2 regions of the Nonomuraea sp. NPDC049486 genome follow, and region 2 is predicted to be linked to the other one. Evidence: riboswitches for the same ligand, from Rfam matches in the RefSeq annotation. Region 2 holds a riboswitch; the other holds the start of a gene.
The links. Region 2 has a riboswitch for thiamine pyrophosphate ahead of AB0K05_RS30765 (cytosine permease). Riboswitches for the same ligand answer to the same signal wherever they lie in the genome.
Positions count from the first base shown of each region.

Region 1: linked by a shared signal. The riboswitch ahead of AB0K05_RS06015 (FAD-dependent oxidoreductase) and the one ahead of AB0K05_RS30765 (cytosine permease) in region 2 are both predicted to bind thiamine pyrophosphate.

Region 1 covers NZ_JBFAPV010000002.1:233,465-239,739, reverse strand. The annotation lists gene metF (methylenetetrahydrofolate reductase [NAD(P)H]) at 1-844, opposite strand, end outside; gene AB0K05_RS06035 (polyprenyl synthetase family protein) at 930-1,997, shown strand; gene thiE (thiamine phosphate synthase) at 2,055-2,699, opposite strand; gene AB0K05_RS06025 (Rv2175c family DNA-binding protein) at 2,677-3,051, opposite strand; gene AB0K05_RS06020 (FAD-dependent oxidoreductase) at 3,082-4,245, opposite strand; TPP riboswitch at 4,902-5,018, shown strand; partial or broken gene AB0K05_RS06015 (FAD-dependent oxidoreductase) at 4,987-5,250, shown strand; partial or broken gene AB0K05_RS06010 (FAD-dependent oxidoreductase) at 5,713-6,275, shown strand, end outside.
Region 2 covers NZ_JBFAPV010000012.1:22,421-34,526, reverse strand. The annotation lists gene AB0K05_RS30780 (transcriptional regulator) at 1-206, shown strand, start outside; gene AB0K05_RS30775 (DNA-formamidopyrimidine glycosylase family protein) at 227-1,105, shown strand; gene AB0K05_RS30770 (rhodanese-like domain-containing protein) at 1,144-1,467, shown strand; TPP riboswitch at 1,538-1,650, shown strand; gene AB0K05_RS30765 (cytosine permease) at 1,641-2,984, shown strand; gene AB0K05_RS30760 (methylated-DNA--[protein]-cysteine S-methyltransferase) at 2,959-3,519, opposite strand; gene AB0K05_RS30755 (PAS domain S-box protein) at 3,646-5,481, shown strand; gene AB0K05_RS30750 (ATP-binding protein) at 5,624-6,055, shown strand; gene yidC (membrane protein insertase YidC) at 6,039-6,686, opposite strand; gene AB0K05_RS30740 (DUF6412 domain-containing protein) at 6,734-6,955, opposite strand; gene AB0K05_RS30735 (hypothetical protein) at 6,952-7,125, opposite strand; gene AB0K05_RS30730 (response regulator transcription factor) at 7,220-7,918, shown strand; gene AB0K05_RS30725 (HAMP domain-containing sensor histidine kinase) at 7,915-8,997, shown strand; gene AB0K05_RS30720 (hypothetical protein) at 9,007-9,408, opposite strand; gene AB0K05_RS30715 (STAS domain-containing protein) at 9,642-9,989, shown strand; gene AB0K05_RS30710 (glycosyltransferase) at 9,986-10,711, shown strand; partial or broken gene mptB (polyprenol phosphomannose-dependent alpha 1,6 mannosyltransferase MptB) at 10,823-11,887, shown strand.

The DNA.
Region 1 (6,275 bases), on a different contig from region 2:
GGATGCCGGGCGCGCCCTCGTCGAGCAGCCGCTGGCACAGCTCGGCGCCGTGCTCGATGCCGAGCGCGCGCACCGCCGCCGGGTCGTCGGCGACCTTCTCGAACCGGGCGGCCACCTCCGGAGGGAACGGCGCGCCCGACAACTGCTCGGACCGGGCGATCGTGCTCATCTGCGTGACGGGCATGACGCACGGGATGATCGGCGTGTCGCAGCCGCGGGCCGCGACCCGGTCGCGCAGCCGCAGGTAGTCGTCGGCGCGGAAGAACATCTGCGTGATCGCGTAGTCGGCGCCGGCCTGGCACTTGCGCACGAAGTACTCGGTGTCGGACTCGATCGACGGAGAGCGCGGGTGCTTGTAGGGGAACGCGGCCACGCCCACGCAGAAGTCGCCCGACTGGCGGATCAGCCTGACCAGGTCTTCCGCGTACAGGACGCCCTCGGGGTGGGGGATCCACTCGCCGGTGGGGTCGCCGGGCGGGTCGCCGCGCACGGCGAGGATGTTGCGCACGCCCGCGTCGGCGAAGCGGCCGATCAGGTGGCGCAGCTCGCGCGTCGAGTGGTTGACCGCGGTGAAGTGGGCGACCGGGGTCAGCGTCGTGCCGTGGGCCAGCCGCTCGACGATGTCGACCGTGCGGTCGCGGCTGGAGCCGCCGGCGCCGTAGGTCACCGAGACGAACGTCGGCCGCAGCGACTCCAGCTCCCTGATCGCCTTCCACAGCTGCCGCTGGCCCTCGTCGGTCTTCGGCGGCATGAACTCGAAGGAGAACGACCGGCCACCGGAGGCGAGCAACTCGCGGACGGTGGGGACACGGCCGGGCAGGATGGAGGGTTGACCAAGCGCCATGGCCCAAGCGTACCCGCAGGCCCACTCGTGACCCGCCCCAACCTGGTCGCTGGCCTTTCCCTGCTGGGCCACTAGTCTTCAGAGCATGACCATTGACGCCGCGAGCATGGACGACCTGCGATCCCAGGTGGACCTCCGCCTCAGGGAGTTCGTCGAACGGCGCCTCCCTTCCGACGGCGAGCCCGACTTCCGGCCGCTCCGCGACGCGGCGGAGGACCTGCTGGCCGGGGGCAAGCGCCTGCGCCCCGCCTTCTGCTACTGGGGCTGGCGGGCCGCGGGCGGCGGCGACGAGCCCGGCGTCTTCTCCGCCGCCGCCTCGCTGGAGCTGCTGCAGGCGAGCGCGCTGGTGCACGACGACGTGATGGACAAGAGCGACCTGCGCCGCGGGATGCCGGCCGCGCACCGCCGCTTCCAGGCGCTGCACGAGAAGTCGGCCTGGCACGGGTCGGCCGAGCAGTTCGGCGAGGGCGCGGCGATCCTGCTGGGCAACCTGCTGCTGATCTGGTCGGGCGAGATGTGGCGCACCAGCGGGCTCCCCGCGCGGGCGCTGGCGGCGGCCCAGCCGGTGCACGACCACATGCGCACCGAGCTGATGTGCGGCCAGTATCTCGACCTGCTGGAGCAGGCGAACGGCGAGAACACCTTCGACTCGGCCCTGCGGGTCGCCCTCTACAAGAGCGGCAAGTACTCCGTCGAGCAGCCGCTCAGGCTCGGCCTGGTGCTGGCGGCCGGCGGGCGGGTGCCGTGGGTGGACGAGCTGTGCACCACGTACGGCACCCGCGTGGGCATCGCCTTCCAGCTGCGTGACGACATCCTCGGCGTGTTCGGCGACCCGGCGACGACCGGCAAGCCCGCCGGCGACGACCTGCGCGAGGGCAAGCGGACGATGCTCGTGGCGCGCACGCTCGCGGCCGCCTCCCCGGCCGGCGCGGCGACCGTCCGGCGCCTGCTCGGCGACCCCGGGCTCGACGGCGACGGCGTCGCCGCCCTCCGCGACATCATCGAGGGTACGGGCGCGCTGCGGGAGTGCGAAGACATGATCGCCGACTACCTCGGTGAGGCCCTGGCCTCGCTGGAGCAGGCGCCGATCATCGCCGAGGCCCGCACAGCCCTGTCCGAACTGGCCGTGGCCGCCACCGCGCGCAAGACCTGAGCCTCCCGGTCCAGGCCGAACACGCCAGCCATGACCCGGCGAGAGCGTCGGCCGAGGTCAGCCGGGGCCGTCGGTCAGGCGCTTGGCGAACTCGGCCGCTGCCGCGCCCGGGTCCTCGGCGTCGGTGATCGCGCGCACCACGACGACCCGCCTGACCCCGTACGACATGACCTCGTCCAGGTTGGCCAGGTCGATGCCGCCGATGCCGAACCACGGCCGATCCGCGCCGAGCGACGCCGCGTGCCGGAGCAGCGGCGGGCCGGGCGCGTGACGGCCGGGCTTGGTGGGTGTGGGCCAGATCGGACCGCAGCAGTAGTAGTCGACGCCCTCCTCCACCGCCGCGGCGGAAGCCTCGGCGACGGAGTGGGTGGACCTGCCGATGACGATGTCGTCGCCGAGCATCTCTCGCGCGACCGTCACCGGAAGGTCGTCCTGCCCCAGGTGGAGCACGTCGGGCCGGGCGGCGTAGGCGATGTCGGCCCGGTCGTTGACCGCCAGCAGCTTGCCGTGGCGGTCGCAGGCGTCGCGGAACACCTCAAGGAGCTCCAGCTCCTCGCGGGCCTCCAGCCCCTTCTCGCGGAGCTGGACGATGTCCACGCCGCCGGCGAGCACCACGTCGAGGAACTCGGCGAGGTCACCGCGCTCGCGCCGTCCGTCGGTGCAGAGGTAGAGGCGGGCGTCAGAAAGCGAGGGCCTGGGCACGTCGCTTGACCTCGGTGTGGCGGCCCGCCCTGATCGCCTCGACGGGCGAGCCTGGCAGTGAGTCGTCGGGGGTGAAGAGCCAGCGCAGCGACTCGACGTCGTCGTAGCCCGCGTCTTGCAGGACGGTGAGTGTGCCAGGCAAACCCTTCATGACATCTCGGCCGTCGAGGAACACCGCGGGCACCTGTGGCCCGCCGCTGCCCCGGCGCACGCCGAGGAGCTTGTGGTCCTTGAGGAGCTGCTTGGCGCGACCCATGGTGAGACCCATGCGGTCGGCCACTTCGGGGAGAGTGAGCCACTCGTCGACGAGGGCATCGGTCTCCCGGTCGATCTGTGCAACAGAAAGCGTCACGAAACCACAACTACCACATGCCGCGCTTGCTCAAACAACACAATCCCGTAGGGGCACGTCCGGATCTACCAGGCGTTCCGTGTCGAGCCGGTGGCCCGCCTCGATGATCCGGCGCCCCTGGACGAGATCGCGCGGCCGGTCGACGGCCAGCACCGCGGCGAGAGTGCCGTCGCCGGCGAGCCAGCAGGCCGACCACTTGCCCGTCGCCTCGCCCCGGTAGACCAGCCGCTCGCCGGCCGGGTGGTGGCCAGCGTACTGGACCATGTGCCCGAACTGCTCCGACCAGAAGTACGGGACCGGGTCGTACACCGCCTCCTCGCCCAGCAGCGTCGCGGCGGCCACCTCGGGCGCGCCCAGCGCGGTGTCCCAGTGCTCGACCCGCAGCCGCGTGCCGAAGCGGCGCGACCACCAGGCGGCGCAGTCGCCGACGGCGACCACGTTCGGCAGCGACGTGCGCAGGTGCTCGTCGGTGACGACGCCGTTGTGCAGATCGAGGTCGGCGTCGGCCAGCCACTCGACGGCCGGGCGGACGCCGATGCCCGTCACCACCACGTGGGCGTCCACGAACCCGCCGCCGACCAGCGACACGCCGCCTTCCTCGACGGAGGCGACCATGGTGTCCAGGCGCAGGTCGATGCCCTCGTACCAGTGCTGGGTGCGGGCGCCGAGCTCGGCGCCGACGGCGTGCGTGAGCGGGGCGGGGCCGGCCTCGACCACCGTCACCGCGCAGCCTGCCCGGCGTGCGGCCGTGGCCACCTCGGCGCCGATCCAGCCCGCGCCGATGACCGCCACCCGCGCGCCCGGAACCAGCCGGGCGCGCAGCTCTAGCGAGTCGTCGAGGGTACGCAGGACGTGCTGCGGGCCGTCACCGGGGAGCAGGATCGGCTCGGCACCGGTGGCGATGACCAGCCCGTCGTAGCCCAGCTCGCCCTCGGTCGTCTCCACGGCGCCCTCGCGCAGCGCCTTGGCGGCGACGCCCGGCCAGAAGTCCACTTCGAGCGCCGCCAGGTCGGAGTCGACGAAGCTGGAGTCGGCGTCGCCCAGCAGCACGGACTTCGACAGGGGCGGCCGGTCGTAGGGCCGGTGGCGCTCCTGCCCGATCAGCGTGATCCTGCCGCCGAACCCGCGTGCGCGCAGCGCCTCGACGCTCCTGACGCCTGACAGTCCGGCTCCCACCACCACGACATGATTCACGTAAGCGACCATAACGGGGGCCGCCCCACAGCGTCGCCCCGAGCCCCGATTCCTCCCCCACCTGGCACTCCACCTCCTCGCCTACGGAGATCATCCGTGCAGGTTGGGCGGACGACATACGCACCCACGGAAGTCACCGGGGGTAGGGGCGGTTCGGGACAGCCACCCGCTCTGCTATGTCCGCGAGCATGATCGCGCCCTGCCGGAGTAGCCCAGCCGAGGATTGCCGCAGGACCCACCCGAAGAACGCCGGTGCCGCCCGAGAAGCTCCGAACCCCACGGAAGCCCGAGACCACCCGAAGAGCCCAGGACAGCCCGGAGAACCCAGAAGCGCCCGAAAGGGCCAGAACCTCCCGAAGGCCGAGACCACCCGGAGGGCCCGGTACCGCCCGAAGGCCCAGGGCAGCCCGAAGGGCCTTGGACCGCCCGGAGGACCCAGGACCGCCCGGTGGATCCACGCCCGGTGGATCCATGGCCGGTGAATCCATGGCCGGTGAATCCATGGCCGGTCGGCCGGCCGTCGGTGAGGGCGGGAACTCGGTCTCCAAGGATGCCCGGTCGCGATCTTCGCGGTCTCGGCGGCGGCCGGGCGCGGGTGGGGCGACCTCCCCCGGCACCGGCGTGCCGGTCTGTCGTGGGAGGTCGTAAGGTGGGGGTGCACGACGCGCGGGAGTCCGGCCGTCACCGGGCTGAGAGGAAGGCTTCACCGGGCCTTCGACCGCAAGACACCTGATCCGGATCATGCCGGCGAAGGGAGCGGACATGGATGTGATCGTCGGAGGCGGCGTCGTCGGCCTGTCGATCGCCTGGCGGCTGGCCAGGCAGGGCCGCGAGGTCGTGGTGGTCGACCCGTCTCCCGCCCGTGGCGCCTCCTACGCGGCGGCGGGCATGCTGGCCCCGATCAGCGAGGTCGCCTACACCGAAGAGCCCCTGCTCCGTCTCGGCGTCGCTTCCCTGCGCCGCTGGCCCGCCTTCGCCGCCGCCCTCGCCGCCGACGCCGGACTCGCCGCTCCCGGATCCGACGGACCGGCCACCACTCTCACCGCTCAGTCCGACAGGAGCGTCTCCGCCCCTCGGACGACCACCACCCCGAACACTCACGCCGGGCAGTCCGGCTCGGCCGTCCCCGCCGAGAGCACGCTTGCCGCGAGCACCCACGTGGCCACCCCTCACGGCGGGACCGGGCGCACGAGCTCCGCCGCTCCTCCCGCGAGCACCCACGTGGTCACCCCTCACGGCGAGACGGGGCACGCCGGTTCCACGCCCACGGGCGCCGGCCCGGCGGCTGCGTCCGCCGTCCCCGGCGACGGGCTCTTCCCGGCCTTCGACCAATCGTCCGCCGGCGGGAGGCGTCCGTCGGCCGGCGGCGAGGACGGGCGGGCCGCCGCGTCACCGTCACCCTGGGGGTTCGGGGAATCCGGCGAGGGGAGCGAACGGCTGGGGGCCGCGCGGGCCGGGCTGGATCTGCGGGACGACGGGACGCTCGACGTCGCGTTCGGTCCCGATGACCTGGCGATGCTCGACGAGCAGGCCGGGTTCATGGAGAAACTGGGGCTGCCGGTCGAGCGCCTGACCGGGCGCGAGTGCCGGCGGCTGGAGCCGATGCTGGCGCCCTCCGTCCGGGGCGGGCTGCTGGCCCGTACGGACGCGTGGGTGGATCCTCGCCGCGTCACCGCGGCGCTGCTCGCCGCGCTGGAGCGGCTCGGCGTCCCGGTGGTGCGCGCCCGGGTGACCGAGCTGCTGCGTGACGGCGACCGCGTGTCCGGCGTACGGCTGGCCCCTCCGGAGTCGGGCGCCATCCCCGGGATCTCGCCGGGTGTGCCGCGGGGACGGGAGCCCGAGACGCTGGTCGCGGAGCGGGTGGTGCTGGCGGCGGGGGCGTGGAGCGGGGAACTGGCGGATGTGCCGGTACGGCCCGTCAAGGGGCAGATCATGCGCCTGAGGTCGCCCCAGCCGCTGATCGGACGGTGCGTGCGCGGGACCGTGCACGGCAACCCGGTCTACCTGGTGCCGCGGGGCGACGGGGAGCT
Region 2 (12,106 bases):
CGACGCTGGGGCGGATCCTGGCGGAGAACCCGCCCGCCGAGCCGCGCTACCGGGCCTGGGTCGACACGTACGCCGACCCGGGGTTCGCCTCGCTGGCCGAGCGGATCGCCCAGATGATCGACGAGACGGACGTCGATCCTGACCGGGCGGAGGCGATGTTCACGGAGGGGATGGCGCACGAGCTGGCGTTCTGGGACGTGCCGTAGCGCCGCGTAGTCTGGAGAGCATGCCTGAACTTCCCGAGGTGGAGTCGCTCACCGCGTTCCTGGGCGAGCGGGCGGTCGGCCGCACGATCGCGGGCGTCGACGTGGTGGCCTTCCAGGCGCTCAAGACGTTCGACCCGCCGGTGACCGCGCTGGGCGGGCTGACCGTCACGGGCGTGTCCCGTCACGGCAAGTTCCTCGACCTCGACTGTGACGGGCTCCACCTGGTCATCCACCTGGCCCGGGCGGGCTGGCTGCGCTGGCGTGACGACCTGTCGGGCGCCAGGCCGGTCCGTCCGGGCAAGGGCCCGCTCGCCGTACGGGTGCGGCTCGCGCCCGACGCCGACGGGCTGGCGCCGGGGTTCGAGCTGACGGAGGCGGGCACGCAGAAGCGCCTGGCCGTCTATGTCGTGAAAAATCCGGACGAGGTGCCGGGTGTCGCCGCGCTCGGCCCCGACCCCCTCGACGAGTCCTTCGACGTCGCCGCGCTCAAACGCATCGTCGGCGGCAACCGCACCCAGATCAAGGGCCTGCTGCGCGACCAGAAGGTCGTCGCCGGCATCGGCAACGCCTACTCCGACGAGGTGCTGCACGCCGCGAAGATGTCCCCGTTCAAGGTCGCGGCGACGCTGACCGACGCGCAGATCGCCGACCTGCACGACGCCATCGTGACCACGCTGCGCGAGGCGGTCGAGCGGGCGCGCGGCCTGGCGGCCAAGGACCTCAAGGCGGAGAAGAAGTCGGGGCTGCGCGTGCACAACCGCACCGGCCAGCCGTGCGACGTCTGCGGCGACACGATCCGCGAGGTGTCCTTCGCCGACTCCTCGCTGCAGTACTGTCCCACCTGCCAGACCGGCGGCAAGCCGCTGGCCGACCGCCGCATGTCCAAGCTGCTCAAGTAGCGTGCCGAGCATGACGCGCGGCAGGTAAGAATGGGCGCATGACGGTTCCCGAGGTCGAGGTCCGCGACGTGCCCGACGACGCCTACCTGCTCGACGTGCGCGAGGAGTACGAGTGGGTGGCGGGCCACGCCCCCGAGGCGGTCCACATCCCGATGACGCAGATCCAGGCGCGGGTCGACGAGGTCCCCTCCGGCCGTCCGGTCTACGTCGTGTGCCGCGTCGGCGGCCGTTCGATGCAGGTGGCGGCCTGGCTCAACCGCCTGGGCCGCGAGGCGGTCAACGTCGGCGGCGGCATGCAGGCCTGGGAGCACGACAAGCGTCCCATGGTCAGCGAGACGGGCCGGCCGCCGATGGTCGCCTGACCCCGACTGGCCGAAACAGGACTAATAGTGCATCATGGGGGCGGCAGCCGGAGTTGATCTCCGGCTGTTGACGACCCACCGCGGGAGCTCGGGGCCAACCGGGCTGAGAGGGCAGCTACGCCGCTGCCGACCGCATGAACCTGTCCGGGTAATGCCGGCGTAGGGAGTGCGCGATGTCGCATGCCATCCATGGCGAGGAAGTTCCGCTGACCCTGGAGGGCGAGCCCCCCAAGACGCTCGGAGTGCTCGACCAGGGCGCGCTCTGGGCCAACCTGGCGGTCAGCCTGCTGGGCTTCTCCGGCGCCCTGTTCCTGATCGACCCGCTCGGCGGCGCGCCGCTGACCGTGACGGCCGCCCTGGTCGCGACCGTGGTCGGCAGCCTGATCGGCACCACCATGGTGGGCCTGGCGGCCATCCCCGGCACGCAGACCGGCAAGCCCGCGATGGTGCTGCTGCGCGGGCTGTTCGGGGCCCGGCTGTCGTACTTCCCCACCGTGCTCAACATCATCCAGATGATCGGCTGGGGCGCGTTCGAGCTCTGGGTGATCGCCCAGGGCGCCCTGGCCATCTTCGGCGACACGGTCCCGTACGCGGTGTGGGTGATCGTCGCCGGGGTGATCACCACGGTGCTGACCGTCTGGCCGCTGGGCGCGGTCCGGCTGATCAGGCGCTACATCACGGTTCTGGTGATCATCGCGATGATCTGGTTCGCGGTGCAGTTCCTGGGCGACGCGCAGCCGCGGACCGGAGGGTCCTGGGAGGCGTTCGCCCCGGCCGTCGACTACGTGATCGCGCTGTCGGTGTCGTGGGTGCCGCTGGCCGCCGACTTCGCCCGGCACTCCAGGTCCAGCCGGGCGGCCTTCACCGGCGTGGTCGGCGGCTACACGCTCGCCCAGGTCGCCTGCCTGGCCCTGGGCGTGTACGCGGTCGCGATCGCCGGGGCCGAGGCGGTGGCGGCCGACAGCACGGCGGTGTTCGGGCCGTTCGTGGCGGTGCCGCTGGGCGCGCTGTTCTTCGCGATCCTGGTGCTCCGCGAGGCCGACCAGTCGTTCGCGAACGTCTACTCGACGACCGTCTCGCTGCAGAACCTCATGCCGCGCGTCGACCGGCGGATCATCAGCACCCTCATCGGCCTGCTCACGGTCGCCATCGCGCTGGTCGTGGACGTGACCTCCTACGGCGCGTTCCTGGGCGTGATCGGCGCGGTGTTCGTGCCGATGTTCGCGGTGCTGGCCGTCGACTACTTCCTGCTCGGCGGCGCGGCCCGGTGGAACACCGACGCCGACGCCCCCGCCCGCTGGTCGATGCTGGTGCCGTGGGCGCTCGGCTTCGCGGCGTACTGGCTGACCACCTCCACCCCCACCGTCGCCCCGTGGGACGGCTTCTGGGCCGGGGTGCGCGAGGTCATCGGCTTCACCAGGGAGCCGTGGATGAACGGCGCGCTGGGCGCGGCCATCGTCGCGGCTCTGGCGACGCTGCTGATCGGGCTGGTCACGCGCCGCGTCGCTCGACGGTGAGCAGATGGCGCTTGGCGGCGGGGCCGCCCGCGTAGTCGCCGGGCTCGCCGTCGTCGCGCACCACCCGGTGACACGGCACGATCACGCACACGGGGTTGGCGCCGAGCGCGTTGCCGACCGCGCGCAGCGCGCGCGGCCTGCCGATGAGCTCGCCGATCCGGCCCATCGTCGTGGTCGTGCCGTACGGGACCGCCATCGTCTTCTGCAGGACCGTACGAGCGAACGGCGTGGCGAGGGTCAGGTCGACCCGGGTGGAGAAGGCGCGGAGCCGGCCGGAGAAGTAGGCGTCGAGCTCGCGGCGGACCGGGTCGAGCCGCCGGGCGTCGGTGCCGATGAGGCTGCCCACCTGGTTGGACACCCGCTCGAAGACCACGTGCTCGTCCTCGTAGCTGCAGGCGACGAGGCCGCGCGCGGTGACCGCGAGCACCAGCCTGCCGACTGCGCCGTCGTAGGTGCCGAGCGCGACGTCGAGCGTGCCGTCACCCCGATAAGTGTCGGACGTCACCCGCAGCAGGGCCTCGAGGTCGCCCGACACGCCTTCACCTCCACCCGCCATGAAAAAGCCGTGACCGCAGCGTATCGGACGGATCGCCCGACGCGAGCGCCACGCCGCGGGCACTATGGAGTCGTGGGGGACCCAAGGGGTGCGAGTGACGACGAGATGGTCCGCGCGGTGCTCGACAGCTCGCCCAACGCCGTCGTCGCGATCGACCGGGACCAGACGGTCCTGGTCTGGAACGCGGCCGCCGAGGCGCTCTTCGGCTGGTCCGCGGCCGACGTGCTCGGGCGCAGGGCGCCGATCGTGCCGGAGGAGCTGGCGGCCGAGCACCACGCGGCCCTGGAGCGGGTCCGCACCGGCGGGCAGGTGTCGCTGCGCACCAAGCGGGCGCGCGCCGACGGCGGCGTGCTGGACGTGCGGGCCGACATCAGCGCGCTGCGCGTGGGCTGCGCGACGGCCGGATACGTCTGCGTCTACCACCTGGTGCAGGCCGACCACGCGGCCAAGAGCCGCCTGGCGCGCCGCGCCAGGCTGGTGCGCAGGCTCACCGACGTGGTCGGCGACATCAACGCCGAGCTGGAGCTGCCCGCCGTGCTCGACCGCATCTCGGCCAGCCTCACCGAGCTGACCGGGGCCGACGCGGGCGGGTTCGTGCTCATCGAGGGCGACCGGCTGCGCCTGGTCAGCACCTACCGGCTGCCGGACTCGCTGAAGGACGCCACCACCGACCTGGACACCAGCCTGGTCGGCACGCTCCTGCGCACCGGCAGGACCGTGCTGCTGGAGTCCGCCGGGCTGGACCGGCTGGTGTGGGCGCGGCTGAAGGGTCTGCACACGATCGCGCTCGGCCTCGCCGCCGTCGGGGGTCGCCCGTACGGCGCGCTCTACGCGCTGTTCGCCAAGCGCAAGCCCGGCCACCTGGAGCTGGAGCTGCTGGAGCTGCTGGCCGGGCACGCCGGGATCGCGGTCGGCAACGCGGTCGCCTACCAGGAGGCGGTGCGGCAGCGCGCGCACGAGCGGGCCGTGTTCGACGCCAGCGCCGACGGCATCGCGGTGCTCGACGGCGACGGCCGGGTGCTGCGGTGGAACCCGGCCGCGGCCGAGCTCACCGCCGTCAGCGCCGAGGAGGTCATCGGCGGCCCGCCGCCGTTCCCGCTGCCCGGACCCGGCGAGAAGGTCACCCACCAGCTGCCCAGCGGGCGCTGGCTGGACGTGGTGTGCGCGCGCATCGAGGAGACCGGCGAGCTGGTCGTCGACTTCCGCGACGTCACCGCCGCCAAGGAGCTGGAGGAGGCCAAGGACCTGTTCCTGGCGACCACCAGCCACGAGCTGCGCACCCCGATCACGGTCGTCCGCGGCTTCGCCGGCACGCTCGACGCCCGCTGGGACAAGCTGAGCGACGCCGAGCGCCGCTCCGCCGTGCACACGATCGCCGAGCGGGCCAAGTCGCTCGGCAGCCTCATGGACCACCTGCTGCTCGGCGCCAGAGCGGGGGCGGAGGAGCAGGTGGTCGGCGACGAGCCGTTCGACCTGGCCGAGCGGCTGCACGCGGCCACGCTCGGGCTGCCGGTGCTGTCCGACAGGCACCGCATCGAGGTCGGCATCGCCGTGGGCCTGCCGTGGGTGATGGGCGATCCGCTGGCCACCGACATCGTGCTCGGCCAGCTCCTGGAGAACGCCTTCAAGTACTCGCCGCAGGGCGGGCTGATCAGCGTCGGCGCCTGGCGCGAGAACGGCGGGGTGGTCGTGGTGGTCGACGACGAGGGCGTGGGGATCGCGCCGGCCGACCGGGAGCGGATCTTCGAACGGTTCGTCCAGGTGGAGACCGGCGACCGCCGGAGGTTCGGCGGCGTCGGGCTCGGCCTCTACATCGTGCGGAGCCTGGCCAGGGCGCAGGGCGGCGAGGTGAGCGCGCATCCGCGCCCCGGTGGTGGCACCCGGATGAAGCTCCAGCTCAGGTCCGCTTCTACTATCGGATCCGACACACCGGTGCGGTAACGAGGTGGTCACGGTTGCGCTGATCTATCGTCCGATGTGTACAAGCTGTGATCGAGATGCGGTTTCTGGGATCGAGTAACGGGGCATTTCGGTCGTACCGGGGGTGCTTCCGCGGGGGGCACTGGGAGACGGGGAGGTGGGTGTGTCAAGCGTGGTGCTACTGCCGTACGCGCCGTCCAGCGTCGCCGTCGCCCGCCAGCGTCTCAGCAACGATCTTCAGGACTGCGGGGTCTTCGATCCCGCGATCGACGATGCCGTACTCGTGGTGAGCGAGCTGCTCAGCAACGCGCTACGGCACGCCCACCCGTTGCCTTCGGGGATGGTGAGGGTGTCCTGGCTGCGTAACGATGGTCACATCGAGGTGGCGGTCAGCGACGGGGGAGCGGCGACCGAGCCGAGGGCGGGCCGGCCGGCCCTGTCCTCGCTGGGCGGCCGCGGGCTGGGGATCGTCGAGTATGTGGCGGAGAGCTGGGGCGTGCGGCATGACGGCGACACGACAACGGTGTGGGCGATCCTGCCCGCACCTCAGAAGCAGATGAACGGGCAGGTTCACGCGCTCAAAGAGGCCGGGTAGCGAGCACGGCGCGCTCTCCCACGGTCCACGCCGTGGAAACCAGCAGATAGAGCCCGGCGGCCAGGGGGAGCACCGCCGCGGCCAGCACCGAGCCGAACGGCAGCAACGGTGTCACCCTTCGGATGAGCTCCGGCTGGTCGTCGGTGAGCGCCGACTTCACCGTACGGGAAGACAGCCATGCCACCACGGCCATCAGCACGAGCACCAAAGCGAAGACCGAAAATGGGCCGCTGAACAGACCGTAATGTGCGAGCACGGCCGCGACCTGCTGACCGAGCGGAGCCCCGAACAGGTCGTGGCCCGCCAGCGCGGTCGGGTGGGTCGCCACCCGGAACATCAGCCACATGAACGGCAACTGGGCCAGCCCCGGCAGGATCCCCGCGAACGGCGAGCTGCCCTCCTTGGCGAACAGCGCGGACGTCTCCTTCGCCAGCCGCTGCGGGTCGCGCCCGAACCTCTTGCGCAGCTCGCGCAGCATGGGCGCGAGGCGTTCCCTGACGCGGGCGCTGCGTGCCTGGCGGATGCCCAGCGGCAGCAGCAGGAGCCGCACGGCCAGGGTGAACAGCACGATGCCGAGGGCGGCGTGGCCCCCGGAGACGCCGATGACGAACGAGACAAGCGAATCGATCATGAGCCCTTCTCCCATGGAGACTTCCAGGGCTCGGGTCCGAGCCCCGCCTAACAGGAAGCGGGGCGCGGTGAAGGAGCTCGCGGTCTCGGTCTCCCGGCCGCGTCGGGATCGCGCTGGCGCTGGAAGGCCGTGCGCCGCGCGTACACCAGGGGGAACCCGGACGGCTCACCGCCGCAGGCCGGCAGCAGCCTGGCCGCCCACGAGACCAGCAGCAGGACCGCCACCATGGTGACGGCGATGAGCCACGGATCGAACAGGAAGGCCGTCACTGCGGCGAGGACGACTTACCGACCAGCGTGACGACGACGAAGACCAGCAGAGCGATCACTCCGATGATCAGCGCGATCTTCAGCAGCCCCAGAACCATGGGGATGATGAAGGTGAACAGCACGAAGAGCGCCAGCGCGGCACCCGCCACGAGCATGATGACTCGACCCATGACGCCACCGTACGTCGTGCCGGTGCCGCGTGCGAGGCTTACGAAGCGATGACGTGATCGCCTCGCCCGTGCCGCAGCGCCGTACCGTGATGGCGTGAACACCCGCATCCTGGTGGTCGACGACGACCCGAACGTGTCCGAGGTGGTCGCACGCTATCTGGAGCGCGACGGGCACGAGGTCGAGTGCGTGGGCGACGGCGCGGAGGCGCTGCGCCGCGCGCTGGCCAGGCCGCCCGACCTGATGGTGCTCGACCTGATGCTGCCCCAGCTCGACGGGCTGCAGGTGTGCAGGAAGCTCAGGGAGCGCTGGCCGGTGCCGGTGATCATGCTGACCGCGCTGGGGGAGGAGATCGACCGGGTGGTCGGCCTGGAGACGGGCGCCGACGACTACGTGGTCAAGCCGTTCAGCCCGCGCGAGCTGGCCCTGCGCGTGCGGTCGGTGCTGCGCCGCGCCCGCGGCGCGGCCGTCACCGGCGGCACCGGCGTGCTCCGCGACGCCGACCTGACGGTGGACGTGGGCGCCCACGAGGTACGGCTGGGAGGAGCGGAGATCATGCTGACCGCCCGCGAGTTCGACCTGCTGGCCTACCTGATGCGCAACCCCAGGCAGGCGTTCAGCCGGGCGGCGCTGCTCGACCAGGTGTGGGGATGGTCGTTCGGCGACTCCTCCACGGTGACCGTGCACGTCAGACGGCTGCGGGAGAAGATCGAGCCAGATCCGACCGATCCGCGCAGGATCGTCACGGTCTGGGGGGTCGGCTACCGGTACGAACCGCTGGAGGGCCCCGCGTGAGCCTCGGCATGATCGTCGTGGTCACCGCAGGCCTGGGCCTGCTGGTGGCGGCGGCGGGCCTGGCCGTCATGTGGTGGCTGCGCACCCGCTCCATCGGCGTGATGATGGCGATCGTGGTGGTCGTCGCGGTGGCCGCCACCCTGGCCGGCGTGGTGGCGATCACCATGCGGATGATCATCGAGGGCCCCGCCAGGGACGTCGTGCTCAGCGTGATCGCCGTCGGCGGCCTCGTCGGGCTCGGTGTGGCGTTCGTGGTGGCCAGGCGGGTCGTGGCGGAGAGCAGGCGGCTGGTGGCCGCGGTCGGCGAGCCGCCGTTCACCGCGCCGCGAGGGCTGCCCGCCGAGCTCCAGGCCATCGCCGACGCGCTGCAGGAGGCGTACGCGCGCGAACGCGCACTCGAAGGCGCCCGGCGCGAGCTCGTCGCCTGGGTCAGCCACGACCTGCGCACCCCGCTGGCCGGGATGCGCGCCATGGCCGAGGCGCTGGAGGACGGCGTCGTGGCCGACCCCGAGACGGTCGGCCGCTACCACCGCCAGATCAAGCTGGAGGTGGAGCGGCTGTCGGCGATGGTGGACGACCTGTTCGAGCTGTCGAGGATCCACGCCGGGGCGCTGCGGTTGTCGCGGGCCAGGATCGGGCTCGCCGATCTGGTCGCCGACACGCTGGCCGGGGCCGAGCCGCTGGCCAGGGCCAAGGGCGTGGTGCTCACCGCTGAGGCGGCGGCGTCGGTGCCGGTCGAGGCCGACGCGGGCGCGCTCGGGCGGGCCCTGCGCAACCTCGTGGTCAACGCCGTCAAGCACACGCCCTCGGACCTGCCGGTGGTGATGCGGGCCGGGGTGGAGTCCGGGATGGCCTGCCTGTCGGTCAGCGACTGCTGCGGCGGCATCCCGGAGGAGGAGCTGTCGCGGGTGTTCGAGGTGGCCTTCCGCGGCGAGGCGGCCCGGACCCCGACGGCGGACGGCGGGGCCGGGCTGGGGCTGGCGATCGCCCGGGGCATCGTGGAGGCGCACGACGGGGTGATCGGCGTGGTGAACGAGGGGCCGGGCTGCCGGTTCGAGATCCGCCTCCCTCTCGGATGACGGGGTGGATCAGGCGGTCTCCGGGAGGATGGACTCGCAGGTGGAGCCGAACGACTCCGACATTGCACGAAATGTCGGGCAGGGCCATCTCCACATGCAGCTCCGGCACCGCAGGATGGGGTGCGCGGCGTCGCTGGTGATGCCGCCCGCGTCACGCGGCTGGTGCAGGTCGAGCAGCCGCAACCCGAGCTCGGAGAACATCAGCAGCTCGTCGCGGGCCCCGGAGAGGAAGTCGAGGTCCTCCCCGGCCAGCTTGGTGCGTACGGGGACGTAACCCTCGTGGTTGACCAGCCCGCGCAGGCGGGCCGCCTCGTCGTGCCACGAGGTCGCCTTCTCGCTGCGGATGAGAATGGCTTCCAGCTGTTCGCGGATTCTCCGACGCTGAGGATCTTCCGGTTGGTCTGTGTTCATAGGTCATCGGGCCCGTGAGCTCGCCCAGCCTCCTCCTGTGAAGTGGTGACCGGATCCGGAGCTCAGGCCCGCCCCCTCTCCGGCCGCCATGGTGGCGCACCGTCAAGTTTCGCCTACTCTCCGTCTTCGTGGAGCCCAAATGGCCACTCTCGTCGCCACCCGGAATCCATGCCGTCATTCACGTATCGGCGTGACAACGTGACCCGGAGCCCTCACGCCGCTAGCCTGCCTCTGTGGAGCTCAAGGTCTCGACTCGATCACATGCTGGCCACGCACTTGTCGTGATTGCCGGTGAAATCGACCTCTATACGGCACCCCACCTGCAGTCGGAGTTCACCCGGCTGCTCCAGGAGGGGCCCGGCCGCGTGGTCATAGACATGTCCGCCGTGGATTTCTGCGACTCCACGGGGATGAACGTGCTGCTGTCGGCACTCAAGCGCATGAAGGAGCAGGGCGGCACTCTCGAAGTGGCCTCGCCGCGCCCCGCCGTGCAGAAGATCCTGCAGGTCACCGGGCTCGACTCGGTGTTCACCGTGCATGACGAGGTGCCGCAGGAGTTCCTTCTCTCCGAGAAGTCATGACGGCGGGCGACACCGCGGTCGTCATCCCGGCCAAGAACGAAGCCGATCGCATCGGCCTCACCGTCGCCTCGGCCCTCGGCCTGCCCGGCGTCGACCTCGTCGTCGTGGTCGACGACGGCTCGACCGACCAGACGGGCCGGGTCGCCCGCGCGGCGGGGGCCAAGGTCGTCCGCCACAGCCGCAACCGCGGCAAGGCGGCCGCCATGGAGACGGGCGCCGAGGCCGTGCGCCTTCTCGACGGCGACGCCCGCCATCTGCTCTTCCTGGACGCCGACCTGGCCGGCAGCGCCCAGGCCGCGGCCGCGTTAGCGGGGCCCGTGCGCGCCGGCGAGGCCGACATGACCATCGCCGCCTTCACCAACCGGGTCAAGCTCGCCGGCCACGGCATCGTCGTCCGGCTGTCGAGAGACGGCATCCGCCGCGCCACCGGCTTCGAGGCGACCCAGCCGCTCAACGGCCAGCGCTGCCTCACCAGGGAGGCGTTCGAGGCGGCCCGCCCGCTGGCCCACGGCTTCGGCGTGGAGACCGCCCTGACCATCGACCTGATCCGCAAGGGGTTCCGCGTGGTCGAGGTCGAGGTCGACATGGCGCACCGGGCGACCGGTTCCGACTGGCGCTCCCAGCTCCACCGGGCCAGGCAGCTCCGCGACGTCGCCCTGGCCCTGGCCACCCGCGAACCCCTCGTGGCCGACAACCTCGCGAAGCTCCGCCCCAGACGCTGACCCTTCACGGGGTTGTCCACAGGCTGGGGACGGGCGGAGGGAGCCCTGTGGCGGGTGTGCTGGAATTTGCGGGTGACTTCCGAGACGCGGGCCGGCTCCCCCCACCGGCTCATGTGGCCGGCTCTGGCCTGCATCGCCGCCTCGATCCTGCTGACGGCCCTCATCGGCGTGCTCGGCCCGTCCGCCATGGTCCCGGCCCTGTCGGGGCCCGGCTGGCAACCGCCCTACTCGCTGGCCGCCGGTCCTCACCCCTATCTGGTGATCTCCCTGGCCGTGGCCGCCCTGGTGCTCGGCGGGCTCGGTCTCCTCGGCGCCCTGGCCGTGCCGCCCGCGTCCTTCCCCGCACGCCTGCCGCGCACGCTCGTGCTGCTCGGCTGCCTGGCCGCCGTGCTGCTCGCGTTCCTGCCCCCGTCGGGCTCCGGCGACCATCTCAACTACGCCGGCTACGGCCGCCTCGCCTCGCTCGGCATCGACCCCTACACCCACGGCGCCGACGACCTTCCCGGTGATCCCGTCACCGACGCCGTCGAGGCGCCGTGGCGCGAGGAGCCCTCGGTCTACGGCCCGGTGGCCACGGCCACACACGCCGCCGCGAGCTGGCTGGCCGGCGACTCCGTCCGCCTGACGATCTTCCTGCTGGCCCTGGTCAACGTCGCGGCGTTCATCGTCACCGGCCTCCTGATCGACCGCTTCGCCCGTGGCGAGCCCGCCGCGCGGCTGCGGGGCGCGCTGCTGTGGACGGCCAACCCGCTGCTGCTCTACCAGCTCGTCGCCGGCATGCACGTGGACACCCTGGCGGTCGCCTGCATGGTCGCCGCCCTCCTGGCCCGGTCGCGGCCTGTCATCGGAGGCGCCCTGCTCGGGCTCGGGGTCGCCATCAAGCTCAACGCCGGCCTGGTCGCTCTCGGCCCCGCCTGGGAGCTGCGCAGAAACCCCCGCCGCCTGGCGCTGACGGCAGGGGTCGCCCTGGCGGTGGTGGCCGCCGGTTACGCCGCCGCCGGCCTCGACGCCCTGGCCCCGGTGGCCCGCACCAGCAAGTCCATCTCCAACGCCTCGTTCTGGAAGCTCGTCCAGGGCTGGCTCCAGTCGGTCGTCGGCATGGGCCACGCCTACCGCAGCGAGATCCAGGTGGGCTCCCTGCTCCTGCTCGCCCTCATCGCCTGGGCCCTCTTCCGCGCGATCCCCCGCTCCCTTCTCACGGCCTCCCCGGCTCCTGGGCGCGGGTGGTTCGCCGTCAAGGGCGAAGGCGGCCAGGCGGCCGTGGCCGTGGCGGCGGTGATGGTGGTCGCCTACCTGTTCGCCTCGCCGTACGTGCTGCCCTGGTACGACGGGCTCGCCTTCGGGGTGCTGGCGCTGGCCGCGGCGTCCGCCCTGGACCGGTTCATGGTGGCCCAC